4 regions of the Spirillospora sp. NPDC048819 genome follow, and region 2 is predicted to be linked to each of the others. Evidence: riboswitches for the same ligand, from Rfam matches in the RefSeq annotation. Region 2 holds a riboswitch; each other region holds the start of a gene.
What was found. A riboswitch is a leader RNA that binds a small molecule or an ion and turns the genes downstream of it on or off. The one in region 2 is predicted to bind cyclic di-AMP.
Positions count from the first base shown of each region.

Region 1: another riboswitch for cyclic di-AMP. It lies ahead of AB0C35_RS26440 (CHAP domain-containing protein); the one in region 2 lies ahead of AB0C35_RS03755 (CHAP domain-containing protein).
Region 3: another riboswitch for cyclic di-AMP. It lies ahead of AB0C35_RS35650 (M15 family metallopeptidase); the one in region 2 lies ahead of AB0C35_RS03755 (CHAP domain-containing protein).
Region 4: another riboswitch for cyclic di-AMP. It lies ahead of AB0C35_RS01605 (NlpC/P60 family protein); the one in region 2 lies ahead of AB0C35_RS03755 (CHAP domain-containing protein).

Region 1 is NZ_JBEZGN010000021.1:139,131-143,402, reverse strand. Features, by position in the region: gene AB0C35_RS26445 (CDP-glycerol glycerophosphotransferase family protein) at 1-603, opposite strand, end outside; gene AB0C35_RS26440 (CHAP domain-containing protein) at 910-1,674, opposite strand; cyclic di-AMP (ydaO/yuaA leader) riboswitch at 1,685-1,842, opposite strand; gene AB0C35_RS26435 (SpoIIE family protein phosphatase) at 2,296-4,194, opposite strand.
Region 2 is NZ_JBEZGN010000002.1:144,268-148,539, reverse strand. Features, by position in the region: gene AB0C35_RS03765 (M48 family metallopeptidase) at 1-27, opposite strand, end outside; gene AB0C35_RS03760 (hypothetical protein) at 24-1,334, opposite strand; gene AB0C35_RS03755 (CHAP domain-containing protein) at 1,373-2,221, opposite strand; cyclic di-AMP (ydaO/yuaA leader) riboswitch at 2,230-2,397, opposite strand; cyclic di-AMP (ydaO/yuaA leader) riboswitch at 2,523-2,722, opposite strand; gene AB0C35_RS03750 (NlpC/P60 family protein) at 3,223-4,266, opposite strand.
Region 3 is NZ_JBEZGN010000036.1:57,806-62,077, reverse strand. Features, by position in the region: gene AB0C35_RS35665 (VOC family protein) at 117-533, shown strand; gene AB0C35_RS35660 (hypothetical protein) at 580-951, shown strand; gene AB0C35_RS35655 (MerR family transcriptional regulator) at 948-1,466, shown strand; gene AB0C35_RS35650 (M15 family metallopeptidase) at 1,463-2,116, opposite strand; cyclic di-AMP (ydaO/yuaA leader) riboswitch at 2,122-2,305, opposite strand; gene AB0C35_RS35645 (PQQ-binding-like beta-propeller repeat protein) at 2,701-4,272, shown strand, end outside.
Region 4 is NZ_JBEZGN010000001.1:314,323-318,594, forward strand. Features, by position in the region: gene AB0C35_RS01590 (RDD family protein) at 174-665, opposite strand; gene AB0C35_RS01595 (RDD family protein) at 672-1,520, opposite strand; gene AB0C35_RS01600 (amino-acid N-acetyltransferase) at 1,525-2,046, opposite strand; cyclic di-AMP (ydaO/yuaA leader) riboswitch at 2,182-2,390, shown strand; gene AB0C35_RS01605 (NlpC/P60 family protein) at 2,394-3,440, shown strand; gene AB0C35_RS01610 (LuxR C-terminal-related transcriptional regulator) at 3,674-3,904, opposite strand.

The DNA of each region.
Region 1 (4,272 bases), on a different contig from region 2:
CGCCAGGTACGCCTCGGCGGTGAACAGCAGGTCCTCGTAGTACAGCTCCTCGACGAACCGCAGCCCCTGCTCCTCCAGGAAGCCCCGGCGGTAGGCCTTGTTGGTCGACAGCGTGTCGTAGAGGAGATCGGGATTCTCGCTCAGCGACCCGTACACGGCCCGCCGCTCGTAAAGCCGGGGATACCAGGGGCGGACGCGTCCCTTCGCGTCCCGCGGCCGGTCGAGGAGGACCCGGTCGCACCGGCCCGACACGATGTCGGCGCCGGTGTCCTCGGCAGTGCCGAGCAGGTTGAGGCAGGCGTGCCGGTCCAGGAGGTCGTCGCTGTCGAGGAACATCACGTACCGGCCGGTTGAGGCCTCGATGCCGGTGTTGCGCGGGCGGCCGCAGCCCCCGGAGTTCGACGGCAGGTGGACGGCCCTGACCCGCCCCGGATGCGCGGCGGCGAGCCGGTCGGCGGCCTCCGCGGTGCCGTCGGTGCTCGCGTCGTCGACGATGACCGTCTCGACGGACCCCAGCGACTGCCCCAGTGACGACGCGGCGGCCCGCGGCAGCCTCCGCGCGTCGTTGTAGGCGATCACCACTACACTGACATCCGGGCGCATGGGCTTCCTCTTCACGGCTTGGAGTTCCGGGGGACGCCCCCAGGCCTCCGGCAGTGGCGTCCGATCCGGCCTTCTGCTCTCGGGTCCTCCCTTCCATGCGCCGAACGGACGCGCGTGCAGGATTCCTTTCCAGGAACGCCGCGCTAAGGTCCAAGGGCGATCAAAGCCTGTCAACGGTTGGTATTACCCGCCTTCGGCGGAGACATGGGGCAGATCGGCCACGAACGCCAGAAGGCGCCCGGCGGGATGCCGGGCGCCTTCTGATCATCGGCGCGCGAGTGCGCCGATCGCGGGTCTCGGGATGGATCAGGCCGCGTAGTCGGGGTAGCCGTACCCCACGATCAGGGACTTGTCGCGGACCTTCTTCTGCACCGCGTTGTTGGTGTTGCCCTCGATGGTGCTGACGGTGCCGTCGCCGTTGTCCTTGACGACGATGCCCACGTGGTCGATGGCACTGATGCTGGAGCCCTTGTCCCAGTCGAAGAACACGACCGAGCCGGGCTTGGCCTTCTTGCCCCAGCGGCCGGTGTCCTCGAACCAGGAGGCGTGCTGGACGGTGTAGGCGTCCCAGCCCATGTTCTTGACGCCGGTCTGGGCGCCGAGCCACGAGACGAACATGTCGCACCACTGAGCGCCGTTGTAGGCGTCGACCGAGAAGCCGCCGTCGCGCTGGGCGGTGGCCTTGGCGTGCGGGGTCGAGACGTACCACTCGTGGAACTTGGTCTGGCTGTCCCGGCCCTCGCTGATGCCGACCTGCTCCTCGGCCAGGTCGAGCACCTCGGAGGCCTTCACCGCGCGCGGCGGAACCTTGTAGCCCGCCTCGAGGTAGTCGGCGGCGGAGCGCTCGGCGGACTCGTTCGACGAGACGGTGCCCTGTTCGGCGACGGCGGCCGCCGCCTGGGCGGGGGTCTCGGCCACCGCGTCACCGGTGAGGGGGTTGAAGACCGCGAGCCCGACGGCTCCGGCGAGCACCGCGCTGACGGCGACGCCGACGGCCTTGTCCTCGGCCGTGAACCCGTTCAGGGTGGCCGTGATGTTGTTCAGGGAAAGTCGATCAAAGCGACCGGTCATGCAGGGAATCTCCTTGTCTCCCATGACGCCTACCGGGTTAGCTGACGGATTCGGGCATGGAAGTAGCCCTACGGCGCGACTCTCGGGCGCGCCGATTCACCCCTGGAACCTGGGTCCCCGGCTCCGTACCGGTCGAGTGGACCGGGACGGACTCGGCCTCGCACCGCGGAAGCGGTGCTGGATTTTCGGATTGATCTCAGCGACTGATCTCGATGAGGTGGCGCGCATCTGTGGCGCGCATCGCGTGCGGGTTCCGCTCCGCGATCCTCGGCCGTGTACATGGAACGGCCGGTGGCAACGCATGGGGTGCGTTGCGGGATTCGAATCGAAGGTACCAACCTTCTCAAGGAAAGCAAATCACCGACAAAACTCCGTCTTGCCTGCTCAAAGGCCTTCCAAGACACCACCAACAGTGTCAGGGCCGGATGTCTTCCCGATCATTCGGCGACAGCCCCTCAGCCCCTTTCCACAGGGGGCTCCCGCCCACCAGGGAAAAGGTAAAGAACCCGCGGACGGCGACGGCCGGCACACGGCGTCGCGCCACATGCCGGCCGGTCACGGCCCCCTCACGGGAGACCTAAGTCACACGATGATATTTTCGCAGGTCAAAGATGGTTCTCGTCACTCCACGCGCAGTGCGAAGAGGGTGGTGTCGTCCGCCGCCCGGTCATGCTCCATCCGCGCCAGCACCTCGTCCAGCACCGTCTCCGGCCGCGACGAGCAGTCCCGCAGGATGTCGGTGAGGCGGGCGATCCGCTCGTCCAGATCCGCGTCCCTGCGCTCCACCAGGCCGTCGGTGTAGAGGAAGAGCATGTCGCCGGGGTCGAGGCGGGTGGTCATCATCGTGTACTCCCAGCCCGGCATCGCGCCGAGCATCGGGTCGCGGAAGACCTCCAGCGGCGCCGCCCGCCCGTCCCGGATCAGGATCGGCGGCGGATGCCCCGCGCACGTCCACTCCATGACGCGGCGCGCCGGGTCGAAATGGCCGACGACGGCGGTCCCCGTCGCCGGCGGATCCATGGTGCTCACCAGCTCGTTCAGCCACCCCACCAGCCGTCCCGCCGGCTCCCCCGTGCAGGCGAGGCCCAGCAGCCCGTTACGGCTGCGCGCCATCGCCGCGGCCGCGGGCAGCCCGTGCCCGGCCGCGTCGCCGATGGCGAACAACGCCCGCCCGTCCGGCAGCACGCGGGTCGCGTACCAGTCCCCGCCGATGCGGGCGGTGCTCTCCGCCGCCAGGCTCCGGATCGAGCTGACCAGGCCGGGCAGCCGCTCCGACTCGTCCTCGTCCGGCAGGATCGCACGGCGCAGCGTCACCGCCACCCGCCGCTCCTGCGCCATCCGCTCCTGCTGCTTCAGCATCTGCCGCCGCGTCTCCGCCAGCGCCCGCTCCACCCCGCGCCGCCGCGTGATGTCCTGCGAGACGATGTTGATCGAGACCGGCAGCCCGGAGTCGCCCAGTACCGGCTCGGCGAAGATCCACAGGTGCCGCGGCGTCCCGTCCTGGCCGATCACACGGTGCTCGGCCTCCACCGGCTCCCGCCGCGAGAACATCGTCTGCACGGCCTCCTCGACCAGCGGGAGATCGTCCTCCGCCACGACCTTCGGAAGATCCTGCGGCATCGGCGGAACCTGGTCGGAGGTGAGCCCGTAATTGGCGAGCATCTGCGGCGTCCAGTCCGCGTCCCCGGTCGCCAGGTCCCACTCGCCGAACCCCATCAGGGCGAGCCGCTCGACCCGCTCCAGCCGCCGCACCGTCCGGTCCTCGGCGTAGTGGTACCGCCACGTCGTGCAGAGGCCGGTCGGCACCCGGACGCACCGCACGCTCACCCGGGACGAGCGGGACAGGCCGCCCTGGGCGGTGGAGTAAAGGAAAGAGGAACGTTCCAATCGATTGCCGGACTCCAGCACCTCCACGTAATCGTCGAAGAGCCCGCTCAGCACCGCGCCCGGCTCCGTCTGCAGCAGCCGCAGCCCCTGCAACTCCTCCCTGCCGCGCCCGAACATGTCCCGGGCGACGCCGTTGAGGTCGGCGAAGAGGAAGTCCGTCACATTGCCGTCCGCCCCCCTGACCGGGATCAGATGGGCCGACGAGTCGAGCGTCGCGTCCAGCACCGCCCGCGCCATCGGATCGTCCGGCACCCCGGCGAGCATCTCGGCGTCTCCCGCGGTGTCCTCGGCCGTCACCCGGCGCAGGACCTCCTCGGCCTCCGACAGCACCGCCTGCCGCTCCGCCGTGCCTCCCTCGGCGCGAGGCGCGCGGCGTCCGGCCAACACGGCCCCCACCTGCCCGGCGCCGCCGTCCTTCACCAGCAGGGACGCCGCCTCGGACAGCTCCATGTCCAGGTCCCGGGCGAGCCAGATCAGATGCTGCAGGGCCTCCCCCGTAGGAATCCCGAGCCGCCGCGCCAGCACGACCCGCGCCTCGGACAGCACCGCGCGGTCATGCGCGGCGTCCCGCAGGTCGTCCACGTCCGCAGCGTGCACCCCGGGCTGCCCGAAGGCGCCCTCCGCTTCCGCCAACCCTGACCCCCGTTCGGCGTCACATGCCCTGGGAGAAAAAAGCTACATACGTCAGCGAAGGACTATTCGCCCAGAACC
Region 2 (4,272 bases):
CTTCGCGCCGGCCTCCGCCTCGCTCATGTGAGCTCCCTCTTCAGGTAGTCGCGCCATAGGGCGGTGAAGCGGTCCCGGGTGAGTCCCAGCACGTCGCGCAGGGCGGTGGCCTCCGGGACGCGCCCGGCGGTCCGGTAGAGCCGCACGAGCGTCGCCTCACCGTACCGGCCGGCGATCATACGGCAGGCGAGCCAGGCCTCCTGGTAGGACTGTGAGAGGCGTGCGGAGCCGCCGGAGAACGCGTCCGCGGCGGGCAGCCCGGAGGGGACCCGTCCCGCGGCCACTTCGAGGCGCAGTTCGCCGGCCGCCGACCGGACGCCGACATCGGCCCGGAGGTAGCCGACATAGTCCGCGAAGCCCTCGATCAGCCACAGCGGGGTCGTGCGGTCGCGGGCGCCGCCGGTGGCGACATGGGTCAGCTCGTGGGTCAGGACGACGTCGCGTCCGAGTTCGTTGAGGCGGCCGAAGGTGCCGGGGGAGATGACGACACGGTCCTGGCCGCGGCCGCCGTCCGCGGACGGCGTGACGGTGGCGAGGGCGGCGATGTCGCCGAGGCTCTGATCCGGACCGGCGAGCGCGGAGGCGAGGGCCGCGTCGGCGGGCACGAGCGCGACGACCCGCCGCGCCCAACCCCGGCCGACGACGCCGGTGACGACGGGGACGGCCGCGTCCAGGCGCTTCGCGATCTCTTCCAGGCCGGGGGCCCCGGTGGTCGTGGGGTCGCCGATGACGAGGCTCGCGCGGCCCCTGACCACCGTCAGGGGGCCGCCGTCCCAGATGGCGGCGTCGTCCTCGAATCCGCGGGCGGACCCGTCGCCGACGATCGTCCAGCTGCCGGAGCTAAGGGCGAGCGTCAGGTAGCGGGTGCGGACGACATCGCCCCGGTCGAACCCCCGCAACCTGGAGCGCACCTCCATGCGGATGACCGCGACACCTTTCTTCTCGTCCATCGTCTGGGTGGCGATGGCACGTTCCTCCCAGCCGTCCAGCGGGAGCTTGCGGAGATTGCCGTACAGGCGGGACTGGACGTCCTGGAACGCGGCGGGCGCGGTGGCGACCGTCGCGAGGAAGGCGGTCCGGTCTCCGTTCCGCACCGCCCGAGCGCGGTTGGCGAGGACGGTGACGGCGTCAGCGGGGCTGAACGATCCGGCGGCCTGCGCCGCGTCGGCCGGTGGGGTCGCGCGGGCGTCCGGCGTCCCGTCGTCGCCGGAACGCGTGCCGAGGAGCCCCGCGCCGGCGCCCAGCAGCACGGCGGCCCCGCCCGCGCCCAGGGCGAGTGCCCTGCGGCGCGTGACGGGGCCGCCGTGTCCGGCCTGCCCGGGACCGTCCTCCATGCGCGTGATCCTATGCAGCCGGCGGAGGAGGAGGGACGTCAGGACTTGTACTCGGGGTAGCCGTAGCCGACGACGGTGCCGGTCGAGCGTTCCCTGACCCGGACGGCGTTGTCGGTGTTCCCTTCGACCGCCTCGATGGTGCCGTCGTCGATCTTCTTGGTCACCATGCCGACGTGGACGATGTCGCTGATGTCCTTGCCGCCGTTCCAGGCGTAGAAGACGATCGCGCCTGGCTTGGGCTCGCTGCCCCAGCGCCCCTGGTCCCGGAACCACTCGGCGTGGGCGACGGTCCAGGCGTCGCTGCCGAACTGATCGCTGAGGCCGATCTGCTCGCCGATCCATGAGATGAACATGTCGCACCATGCGGCGTCGTCGTACGCCTGAACGGAGCCGCCGTCGCGTGCGACGGTCTCCTCGGCCCGGGTGGATTCGACGTACCACTTGTTGAACTTGGTCTCGCCGCTGCCGTCCTCGGTGATGCCGACCTGCGATTTGGCGAGCTTGATGGCCTCGTCGGCGGTGGGCCGCGACTCCTCGGACGGCTTCTTGGGAGCGTCGGGCTTCGGCTCGTTCTTTTCGGGGCGCTCGCCTTCCTCGCCGCCCTTGCCGGACTTGTTCCGCTTCTCGTCCTTGGAGTCGGACCTGTCCTTGGACGAGGACTTGGAACCGGACCCGGACTTGCCCGAGTCCTCGCCGGCGGCCGGGCCGGCGGCGGTGGCGTGGGTGGGAGCGGCGGCGAACGGCAGGACCGACGCCTGCGCGGTGGCGGCGGCGGTGCCGAGTACGGCGGCGCCGACGATCACGCCGCCGGTCGTCCGCCAGGTGATGGCGAAGGTGCCGGGTTTGCGGTGCTTGCCCGGTGACTTTCTGCGATGCGTGCCTGGCACGGGGGATCTCCTGACTTCCATGCCGCCTACCGGGTTAGCTGACGGGTTCGGGCGTGGAAGCCGCCCTACGGCCTGCTGGGCAGGCCGATTCACCCCGAAAGGACACAGTGGGTCCCCGGCTCCGCGTTCCCCGCGCGTCTGGGCAGGGTGAACCGCGGACTCGGCGGTGGCGGCCCGGGGGCGGGCGCGCCGGTTCGGATGGGGGGCTCCGCCGGGCGGGGGCGCCCGCACGGAGTGAAGGGGAGAGCAGGGCGTGGCCGCACTCGGGCGGCCACGCCCAGGTAACGCTGCGGGTTTCACTCCTTCTTCTTCCAGACGCCTACCGGGTTAGCTGACGGGTTCGGGCGTGGAAGTGGCCCTACGGCGGGCTCTCACCGTTCGGTGGCGAGAGACGCACCGATTCACCCCGGGTGCCGGAATGCCCGTCCAGGGACGGTCCCTGGACTCCGGCGGATGTGGGTCCCCGGTTCCGCGCGTCGGCGGATTCGGCGCTGCCGCTGCGATCCTGGGGGCGTGATGGGGCCCGAGCGCGGGACCTGTCTCCCGCGTGCGAAAGAGCGGCGCCTGATGTTGTGCGTGCGGACGGCGGCCCGTTTGCGGGGACCGTCCTGGGCCTGGCCCGTGGAATCCGCCGTGGCAGCGCTCTCAGCGCCATGCACGCTGCGGGCGTGCGCACGGTGGGGCCGGACCGGCCGGGTCTGCTGTGAGACCGTCTGCGGCACCCTTCGGGTGCCGGCGGCGGCGCGTGGATCGTGCCGCCGGGGGGAGCGGCACGTGGCTCGCGCCGCCGTCACGCGGCAGCTGGATGTGCCGCGTGGGGCCGTTGCGCCTGGTGGGCGCCTCGGGGTCACGGCGTCTGGAGGGCGTCGTGAGTGGTGACAACGTACCAAAGCCCCAACAGATGGCAAACCCCCCCAAAATCAACAACGGACCAGGTCAAGCCTGGTCCGTTGTCGAGAAGAGCTCCGTCACGCCCGTCGCGGGCGCTCCGGGGCGGGGCGTCAGGGGCGCCCCGCGCCGTAGTAATTGCTCAGGTAGTAGCCCGAGGTGATGCTCACGACCTCCACGTTCTTCCCCGTGCGGGGGGCGTGGATCATCTTGCCGCCGCCCACGTACAGGCCGACGTGGCCGAGGCCGCTGAAGAACACCAGGTCGCCGGGCTGCAGGTTGCTCTTGGCCACCCGCTTGGTGGCGGCGTACTGGGAGTTGGTGGTGCGGGTGATGCCGACGCCCGCCGCGGCCCACGCCTTCATCGTCAGGCCGGAGCAGTCGTAGGAGTTCGGGCCTTCGGCGCCGTAGGAGTACGGCTTGCCGAGCTGCGCGTAGGCGAAGTCGAGCGCCGCGCGGGCCGGGCCGCTGGCCGGGCCGTTGTAGGTGCCGCCGACGCCGCCCGAGCCGCCGGACGAGGTTCCGCCGCCGAGCCGCCGCAGCAGGGCCTTCTGCTTGGCGACCTCCTTGTCGAGCTTCTTCTTCTGCTCCTTCAGCTCCGTGGTCTTGGCGTTGACCTCCTCGTAGGCGGCCTTGGCCTGCGCCTCCTCGCGGCGGAGCCGCTGGGCGGTCGCCAGGAACTGGCTGAGCTGGGAGCTGCGCTCCTGCGACAGGTGCGAGAAGACGGCGGCCTGGTCCAGGATCGCCTGCGGGTCGCCGGTGCCGACGAAGCCGGTGACGTTGGTCGTGTCGCCGTTCTTGTAGGCGGCGGCGGCCATCTGGGCGATCTTGGAGCGCTGCTCCTCGAAGGCGGCCTGCTCCTGCTTGCTCGACTTGCTCGCGACCTGGTACTTCTTCTTGGCGATCTTGAGCTTCTCGTTGAGCTGGTTGAACTTCTCGACCTTCTGGTCCATCTGCTCGGCGAGCTTGTCGAGCTTCTTCTGGACCTGTGCCCTGGTCGGCTCGGGGTCGGCGTGCGCCACCACCGGGGGAGACGCGAGGGAGACCGTCAGCGTCAGGCACGCGACGGCCGCCAGGCGGCGGGAGGCGCCTCTTTTGGCCGAACCCCCTCGCCGGTCGCGCTCGTGCGCCGCTTCCCCGATGAGATCATTGGCCACGGTCGG
Region 3 (4,272 bases), on a different contig from region 2:
ATCACCGCCTCTGGCGATCGTCGGAAATCGGTGGCCGCCGGTGTCCGATCGGGCCCTCTCCCGTTCGTCTTGGAGGTGGAAGAGCAGTACCCGTCCACGATCGTAAGGAGCGGGCCATGAACCCGACCCTCAACACCATCGACATCGTGGTGTCCGACATCCAGGCCACGATCGCCTTCTACGCCCGGCTGGGCCTGACGTTCACCATCGACGAGGCCTACCCCGACCACGCCGCCTGCGACCTGCCGGGCGGACTTCACCTGATGCTGGACACCGAGAAGTTCCGCGCCTCCGCCCAGGCCTCCGGATGGAGCCGCCCCTCCGGCGACCCGCGCAACTTCCTGGCCTTCGAGTTCGGCGCCCCGGCCGACGTCGACGCCAAGTACGCCGAACTCGCCGACGCCGGGTACACGGCCGTCCAGGAGCCGTGGGACGCCTTCTGGGGCATGCGGTACGCCACCGTGCTCGACCCCGATGGCAACGGCATCGACCTGTACTCGCCCCTGCCCGCCGAGCAGACGTCCGCGGGCTGATCGAGGGGTTGCATCCGGTACCGGGGTACAGGCTTATCGTCGAGGCATGGAACTGGAACAGGTACGGCCCGGGCCGGGCGATGCCGGGTGGGCGCCGCAGGCGTGCACCCTGCCGACGGCCGAGCGGCCGTTGCGGGAGGCCGAGTTCGACGCGCTGTTCGGCGAGGCGGTGACCGAGGTGCGGCCCGCGGGGCCGGGACGCGTCCGGCTGGTGCTGCGGTCCGAGCCGGACGTGGCGGGCCGGGCGGCCGAGCTGGCGATGCGTGAGACCGGCTGCTGCTCGTTCTTCACCTTCACCCTGACCGCGGACGGCGGCGCGCTGACGCTGGACGTGAGCGTCGCGGACCGGCACGTCGAGGTGCTGGACGCCCTGACCGCCCGGGCGGCCGGGCTGGCGGGCCCGGGGAGCCGGCGATGACCGGGCCCGCCCGCCCCGCCGTCACGGGGCCCGCCGTCACGGGCGGGCCCGGCGCGTCCGGCGGGTTGCGCAGCGGGCAGGTCGCCGAGGCGGCCGGCGTGAACCTGCAGACGCTGCGGTACTACGAGCGCCGGGGCCTGCTCGCCGACCCCGGGCGGATGCCGGGCGGGCACCGGTTGTATCCGGCGGAGGCGGTGACCCTGCTGCGGGTGATCAAGACCGCGCAGCGGCTCGGGTTCACCCTGGAGGAGGTCGCCGAGCTGCTGGACGCCGGGACGCACCGGCACCGCCGCGCCGACGCCGGGCTGCAGGCGCGGGCGGGCGCCAAGCTCGCCGAGGTCGAGGCCAAGATCGCCGACCTGCGGACCATCGCGGACACGCTGCGCCGAGCCCTGGACGCCGGGTGCGACGACCTCGTCACCTGCGCGGGGGAGCGGGGCTGCCCGCTGCCGTTCGCCGACCTGGCCGCCGGCCCCGGCGCCATGGGCACGCCCCTCTCAGGGCAGCACGCTTAGTCGTCCTGGCCGACGTCGAACTCCCAGTGCCAGGGTTCGTACGGGTTGCTGTAGGCCCAGGCCGGGTGGATCCAGCCGTACTTCTCGGAGTTGTCCTCCAACCACTCGAACTGGGGTGAATCGGCGTCCTGGACGCCGTCGCACAGGTCGACGGCGATGCCGATCCCGTGCTTGCTGTTGCCCGGGCGCGCGGCCATGCCCGAAGGCATGGTCCGGTACAGCTGCTCCTGCTTCTCGTAGCTGCGGTAGGAGCTCCGCACGCACATCTCGTCACCGAAGTGCTTCTGGTAGGCCGCGTTGAGCTTGTAGAACGCCACCGCGGCGTCGGCCCGCAGGAACTCGTCCCGCTGGGGCAGAGGGCAGAGTTCATCGACCGGGACGCGGCCGTTGGGGTAGCCGTGGTCGGTGTCCGAAGGGTCGCAGTCCGCCGGCGGTTCGGCGGGCGGTTCGCTCGGCGCTTCCTCCGCCTGCCTGGAGGAGCCCGTTCGTTCGTCGGGGTCCGCCGAGACCTTCGCGGAGGCGGGTACGCCGGAACCGCCCGAACCTCCGTCCAGCGGCATCAGGGCGAGGGTGCCGGCCAGGGAACCGGCGAGGACGGCGCCCATCAGCGGCGCGTGGTACCCGTTCTTCTTGAAGTGCCGACTTAGCACTGCAGTTGCTCCTTCCATACCGCCTACCGGGTTAGCTGACGGATTCGGACGTGGAAGTCGCCCTACGACCCTTCTCGGACATGACGGGAAGGCGTCGATTCACCCCTGCGAGACGGCACGGGCAGGTCGCCCGGACGTCTCGCGCTGGTTCCCCGGCTCCGCAGAACGCGGACTCGGCGTCGCCGCCCTCACCCTGAGCCGTGGGCTGAGGATGAGGCGGACTGACTGGTCGATGGCCACGGCGCATGGCGGGCGCCGAATTCGGACAGAACGTACCAAAGGCTCAAGAGAATGCAAACACGCCACAAACCGACGGCATCCCAGGTCAAGCCCGGTGAAGGACACGTCGCCGACCGCGAGCCGTGTGCGGCGGCGGCTAAACGACGCCGAGGTCGGCCGGCGAGTACCGGACGCGGGCCAGCAGCCGGAGGGCGGCGCGGCCGCCGCCCGCCGCGTCCCCGTCTGGCCGACCGTGATCACCGGATCTCACGCCGTGATTACACTTCCGTCACGCCGGGACCGGTCCCGGTGGATGATCCCGGACGATGGTCCGCGGGAGTCCGGCGGCGGGAGGGGGACGGGGGGTGGAGCCGCTTCGGCGTGGCGATCCGCACCGGGTGGGTCCCTACCGGCTGCTCGGCAGGCTCGGCGCGGGCGGGATGGGGGTCGTCTACCTGGGGCGGTCGAGGGCCGGCCGGCCGGTCGCGGTCAAGGTCGTCCGGCGGTCGCTGGCGGGCGAGCCCCGGTACGCGGCCCGGTTCCGCCGCGAGGTGGAGGCCGCCCGGCGGGTGTCGGGGGCGTTCACCGCGCCGGTGCTGGACGCCGACCCGGACGCGGCGTCGCCGTGGCTGGCCACCGCCTACCTGCCGGGGCTGTCGCTGCGCGAGGCCGTCGGCGGCTTCGGCCCGCTGCCGCCGGACGCCGTCCGCCCGCTGGCGGCCGGGCTGGCCGAGGCCCTCGCGGACATCCACCGCGCGGGCGTGGTGCACCGCGACCTGAAGCCGGGCAACGTGATGCTGACCGCCGGCGGTCCACGGGTGATCGACTTCGGGATCGCCCGCCCGGAGGACGCGACGGCCATCACGCGGGTGGGCGCGCCCATCGGCACGCCCGGGTTCATGGCTCCCGAGCAGATCCGCGGGGAGAGGGTCGGGCCGGCGGCCGACGTGTTCTCGCTGGGCGCGACGCTGGCGTACGCGGCGACCGGGGCGGAGCCGTTCGGGTCCGGGCCGGCGCGGTCGCGCGACCTGCGGGCGATGACGACGCGGGCGGATCTGGACGCGATCGGCGAACCGTGGCTGCACGGCCTGATCGCAGCGTGCCTGCACGTCGACCCCGGGCGGCGTCCGTCCGCCGCCGGCGTGCTGGAACGGCTGGAGGCGCCGGGTGCGGACGAGCCGTCGCTGCTGGGCGCCCGGTGGCTGCCGCCGGCGGTCGCGGCGGAGATCGGCCGCCGGACCGCCGAGGCCGAGACGCTGACGCGGGCCCCGGCGGACGATCCGGCGGACCGGGACTCCGCGGTCGGGCAGATGCCGACCGACGACCCGGACGAAGCGGTCCAGGGCACGGCGCCCCCGGCGGAGGGCCTCACCCGCCGGACGATCCTGGCCGGGGTGGGCGCGGGCGTCATGACGGCGGGCGGCCTCGGGACGTTCGTGTGGCGGCGGACCCGGGACCGGAGCGGCGGATCGCGGCAGCCCGGGGCCCGGCGCACCGGCGCGCCGGAGGGGCCGCCACCCGAGGGACGCTCGCTGTGGACGCGCCGCGTGAGCGAGGACTCCCTGACCCTCGCCGCGGCCGGTGGGGTGGTGCTGACCAACGGCATCGAGAGGGACGGGGACGACAGCACCGGGATCGTCCACGCACTGGATGCGCGCACCGGCAAGGTGCTGTGGAAACGCGACGGCGGCTCCTCCGCCGTGCCCGGCGGCGACGTGACGTACCTGACCCTGAACGAAGGCAGGCAGATCAGCGCGGTCCGCTCCAGGACGGGCGAGGCCCTGTGGACGCATCAGATCGACTTCGACAGGCTCCCGAGCGGGGAACTGGCGGCCACCGGCCCGGTGGTCGTCTTCGGCCGCGAGGAGATCACCGCGCTCAACGCGGCCGGCGGCGGGCGGCGCTGGACGTCAGGGGCGGCGGGCCGGTCCGGGCTC
Region 4 (4,272 bases), on a different contig from region 2:
GTAACCGGAACGAGCTGGCATTCGCCGTCCGAGCGCGGGGCGTCCGAAACAGAGCGGGCATCTCCGCGTAAGCCCGCCCCGGACGCACGAACGCTCTCGGCCCGCCGGGACCGCGGGCCGAGAGCGCCGGGGATCAGTGACCCCGAGTACCGCCGAAGGCGCCTGAGAGAGCCTCAGGAGGCCGAAGAATCGGGAAGCGCACGATTTACCACGAGCGTCCCTGCGAGCCTGTCATGGAGGGCTTGGCGCCGCACACCCTCGTACAGCAGGCCCGCGTTCGCCACCCAGAAGACGCCCGCCAGTAGCCCGAGCACGGGAATCGGGCGTGCCGCGATCGGCAGCGAATAGACCGCGGCACGCAAAACGGCACGCAGAACGCCCAAACGGGCGCTCTCGCCACCGTTGCCGGTGGGGTCCTGTTCGCCCGGGACGGCCAGGACCACCTCTATGCCGGCCAGGCGCTTGCCGAGCGTCCGTCCCCACAGAGCGAGCTGGATCGACTCGTACAGCAGCATGAATCCGGCCACGACGGGCGGAGCGACGACGTCCACCGTGTGCCCGGACACCAGTTCCCGGACGACGACGATGACGGGCACGCCGACGATGAGCGTGTCGACGATGCGCGCCAGGAGTCGCTGCCCCGGCTCGGCGAGCGATGCCGCCATCGCGGCTTACTCCGCGTACTCGTCGTACTCGTGGTACTCGTGGTACTCGTCGTATCCGACCCGCTCATCGATGACGAGCGTGCCGGCGAAGCGGTCGTGCAGTGCCTGATGCAGCGGCTGGTCCCAGATCGCCCACAGGTAGGCCATCAGCGCACCCGCCCAGACGAGCACCATCCCGTACGCGGCGTAGTCCCACACCATCACCGCCAGGACGAGGAAGAAGAAAACGCCGATCTGGTACGCCACGTGAGTGATCCCAGAGCGCCATATGGCCTGCGTCATGGTCAGCGGTTGACCCGCAGGACGCGCCTGGACGATGCCCAGGCCCATGACCCGCTTGCCGAGCGTCCGTCCCGACATCGCCAGCTGGACGGCCTCGTAGAGGAACGGCAGCACTGACAGGACGCAGAAGAGGGTGAAGATGATGGGCCAGTTCCACACACCCCCCTCGTCCTCGGTGTCGCTGCCTGGCCTGCCCAGGCCGAACGCACCGATGGTCACCGGGAGGACGAGCGCGAACCCGAAGACCGCCACGAGCGCGTTGTCGATGAGCCGGGCGCCCGCCCGCCGCATGATGGGCGCCAGGGCCATTTCGCCGCCCTGGGCCCCGCCGTACTGGTCGTAGGACGCCTCGTACGTCTCGTTGTAGGCCGGCTCCTGGCCCCACTGCTGCGGGGGCTGCTGCGGTTGCTGGGGCTGCTGCCATTGCTGCTGCGCGGGCTGCTGTTGCCGGGGCTGTTGCTGCGGCTGCTGCGGTTGCTGCCACTGGGGACCTTGGTACGGGGGCGGCGGTCCGTAGGAACCCTGCCCCTGCGGCGGCTGGTGGCGCCGCCCGCGGTTGGGGGAATCGCTCATTGGGTCAGTCCTCCAGGCGAAGCAACATCCGGGTGTTGCCCAACGTATTGGGCTTGACCCGATCGAGGTTCAAGAACTCTGCCACGCCTTCGTCGTAAGAGCGGAGAAGCTCCTCGTACACCTCTGGCGCCACCGGAGTCCCAAGGATCTGCTGGAAGCCGTGGCGGGCGAAGAACTCCACTTCGAAGGTAAGACAGAACACCCTCCGTACGCCGAGTTCCCGTGCGGTCTCCAGGAGGCGGGTGACGATGCGGTGCCCGATTCCGCGTCCGCCGTACCCCTTGTCCACGGCGACGGAGCGGACCTCCGCCAGGTCCTCCCACATCACGTGCAGGGCCCCGCAGCCGATGACCGGTCCCGGCGCCCCGCGCCGGACGTCCTCGGCGACCCAGAACTCCTGGACGTCCTCGTACAGCTTCACCGTGGTCTTCTTCAGCATGCGTCGCCCCGACGCGGCGTACAGGTCGACCAGCCCGCTGATCTCCTGGACGTCGGCGGTACGGGCACGACGGATCACGACCTCCACAAACAGGCGAGATTATCGAACGCCGTTTCCTCCCCACCGGGCGGCCCGTGGCCACCTGCGATTTCGCTTGTTCTGGTTGGCATCCAATGCGGGTTCCGTTAGTGTCCTGCGCTGACGTCGGCCATCTGCAGGACTGAGGCCGAACCGCCGAGTCCCCGGGCCGCAACCAACGCCCCGAGGAGCCGGGGACCCACTTTCGGAGCGTCCGGGGGGATCGCCCCTCGTCCCGCACCGTGAGGGGTGAATCCGCTGGTCGGCACGGAATCGCTCCGTGCGAATCAGCGGACGGGCTGCTCCTGCCCCAACCCGTCAGCTAACTCGGTAGGCGGACGAGGAGAGGAGAATTCGTGGAGCCATTGCGCCCCGCTCCCTTTTCACCATCGGCGCGTTCACGCTCCCCGTACACGCCCCCGGGCCGGACCGCCCGATTCCGCGGCAGGGTCCGCCTCCGCGCCAGAGCGCTGACGGTCGCCGGCGCGCTCGTCGCCGTTTCGGTCGCCCCTCACGCCGTACCCGCGGCCCACGCCGATCCCGGGCCGTCCACGAAGGAACTGCGGTCCAAGGCCCTCAAGCTCGCCGACGAGCTGGAGAAGCTCACCGAGCAGTACAACGGCCTGAAGGTGAAGCTCGCGCAGTCCGAGCGCGCCGCCAAGGTCGCCGCCGGCAATGCCGAGCGCCAGCAGAAGTCGCTGCAGATCGTCCGCGAGAAGGTCAGCACCCTGGCCGCCACCAGCTACATGCAGGGCGGCACCGACCCGGCGGTCTCGTTCATCGCCTCCCAGGACCCGCAGGCCGTCCTCGACCAGGCCGCCACCCTCCACTACTTCGCCAAGCAGGACAGCACCAGGGTCCTCGGGCTGATGCAGGCCATGCAGGCCGCCCAGCGCGCCCGCAAGTCCGCCGAGGCCCGCGCCAAGCAGGTCAAGGAGCTGCGGGCGCAGCTCGAATCGCAGCGCAAGAAGGTCACCGATACCTACGAGAAGGTCCGCGGCAAGCTCGTCGAGAAGGACCCTACGCAGCTCGCCAAGCTCCCCGTCATCGGCACCGGCAAGGCCGCGCAGGCGCTGCGGCACGCGATGAGCAAAATCGGCCGCCCGTACGTGTGGGGCGCCTCCGGGCCGAGCAGCTTCGACTGTTCCGGCCTGACGATGTGGGCCTACAAGCAGGTCGGCATCAACCTGCCGCACTACACCGGCAGCCAGTGGAACGCGGGCACCCACGTGTCGCGGAGCCAGCTCCAGCCGGGCGACCTCGTGTTCTTCTACTCCGACCTCCACCACATGGGCATCTACGTCGGTGCCGGCAAGATGCTGCACGCACCTCGCACCGGTGACGTCGTGAGGATCGCCCCGATGGCCGGACGCCCCTACGCGGGCGCCGTCCGAGTCGCCTGACCCCGGTCCCCTGCTGTATCCATCCGCGCCGTCTTCATCCGCCCGTGTGGGCGGGCTGAAGGAATCCGCGGGCGGGCTTCTGAACACCGTCCGCGGCGACGCCCCCTGCCAGGGACCTACCTGTCAGGACGCCGGCGCCGCCGCTGCGGGGTCGGACGGGGTTCGGATGTGTTCGCCACCTGGATTCCTGGTGACGCTCGCCGTCCCCTGGCGAGCGTCGGGGGGTGATTCGGCTAGATGAGCTGCCTTCGGGCCGCCCACACCACGGCCTCGATAGGGGTGTTGACCTCCAGCCGGTCGCAGATCGTCCGCAACCGGCGCCGCAAGGTCCGTGCGCTCAGTTCCAGCTTGCGTGCCGCCACATCGGCGGTGACACCACTGGCGATCTGGGCGAGCAGCCGGATCTCCTCCTCGCTCAGCCCGAAATCGTCGGTGCCACGACGTGCGAGTGTGGCTGTTTCCACTCCGTCCTCCCTCGTCCGTGGTGATGACCGCGGGGATGCAGCCGTCCGCTGCACAGGCACGGGTTGGGCCTCGATCTGTACGCGCGTTGGGTTGCCGGGTCCGGAGCCTTCCGGACTTAGATCATCGGGTTCCTTTGCTGTCTCACGAGCTTGGCCGGAGGTGGCCGCCTGGCCGATTGCGGGGTCGTTCGGGGGAACTCCGGGTGACGATTCACTCGTTGGCCAGCCGAGGGGGACGGGATGAGATCGCCAGCCATCCGCACCCGCCCCTTCTCGTTGGACTCGCCAGATCCCGTCGCGGACGAAGATCGTGAATCGTTTCAAGCTACGCTTCGGCTCGGAACGCTAGGCGGCCGGATCCGGCCCGT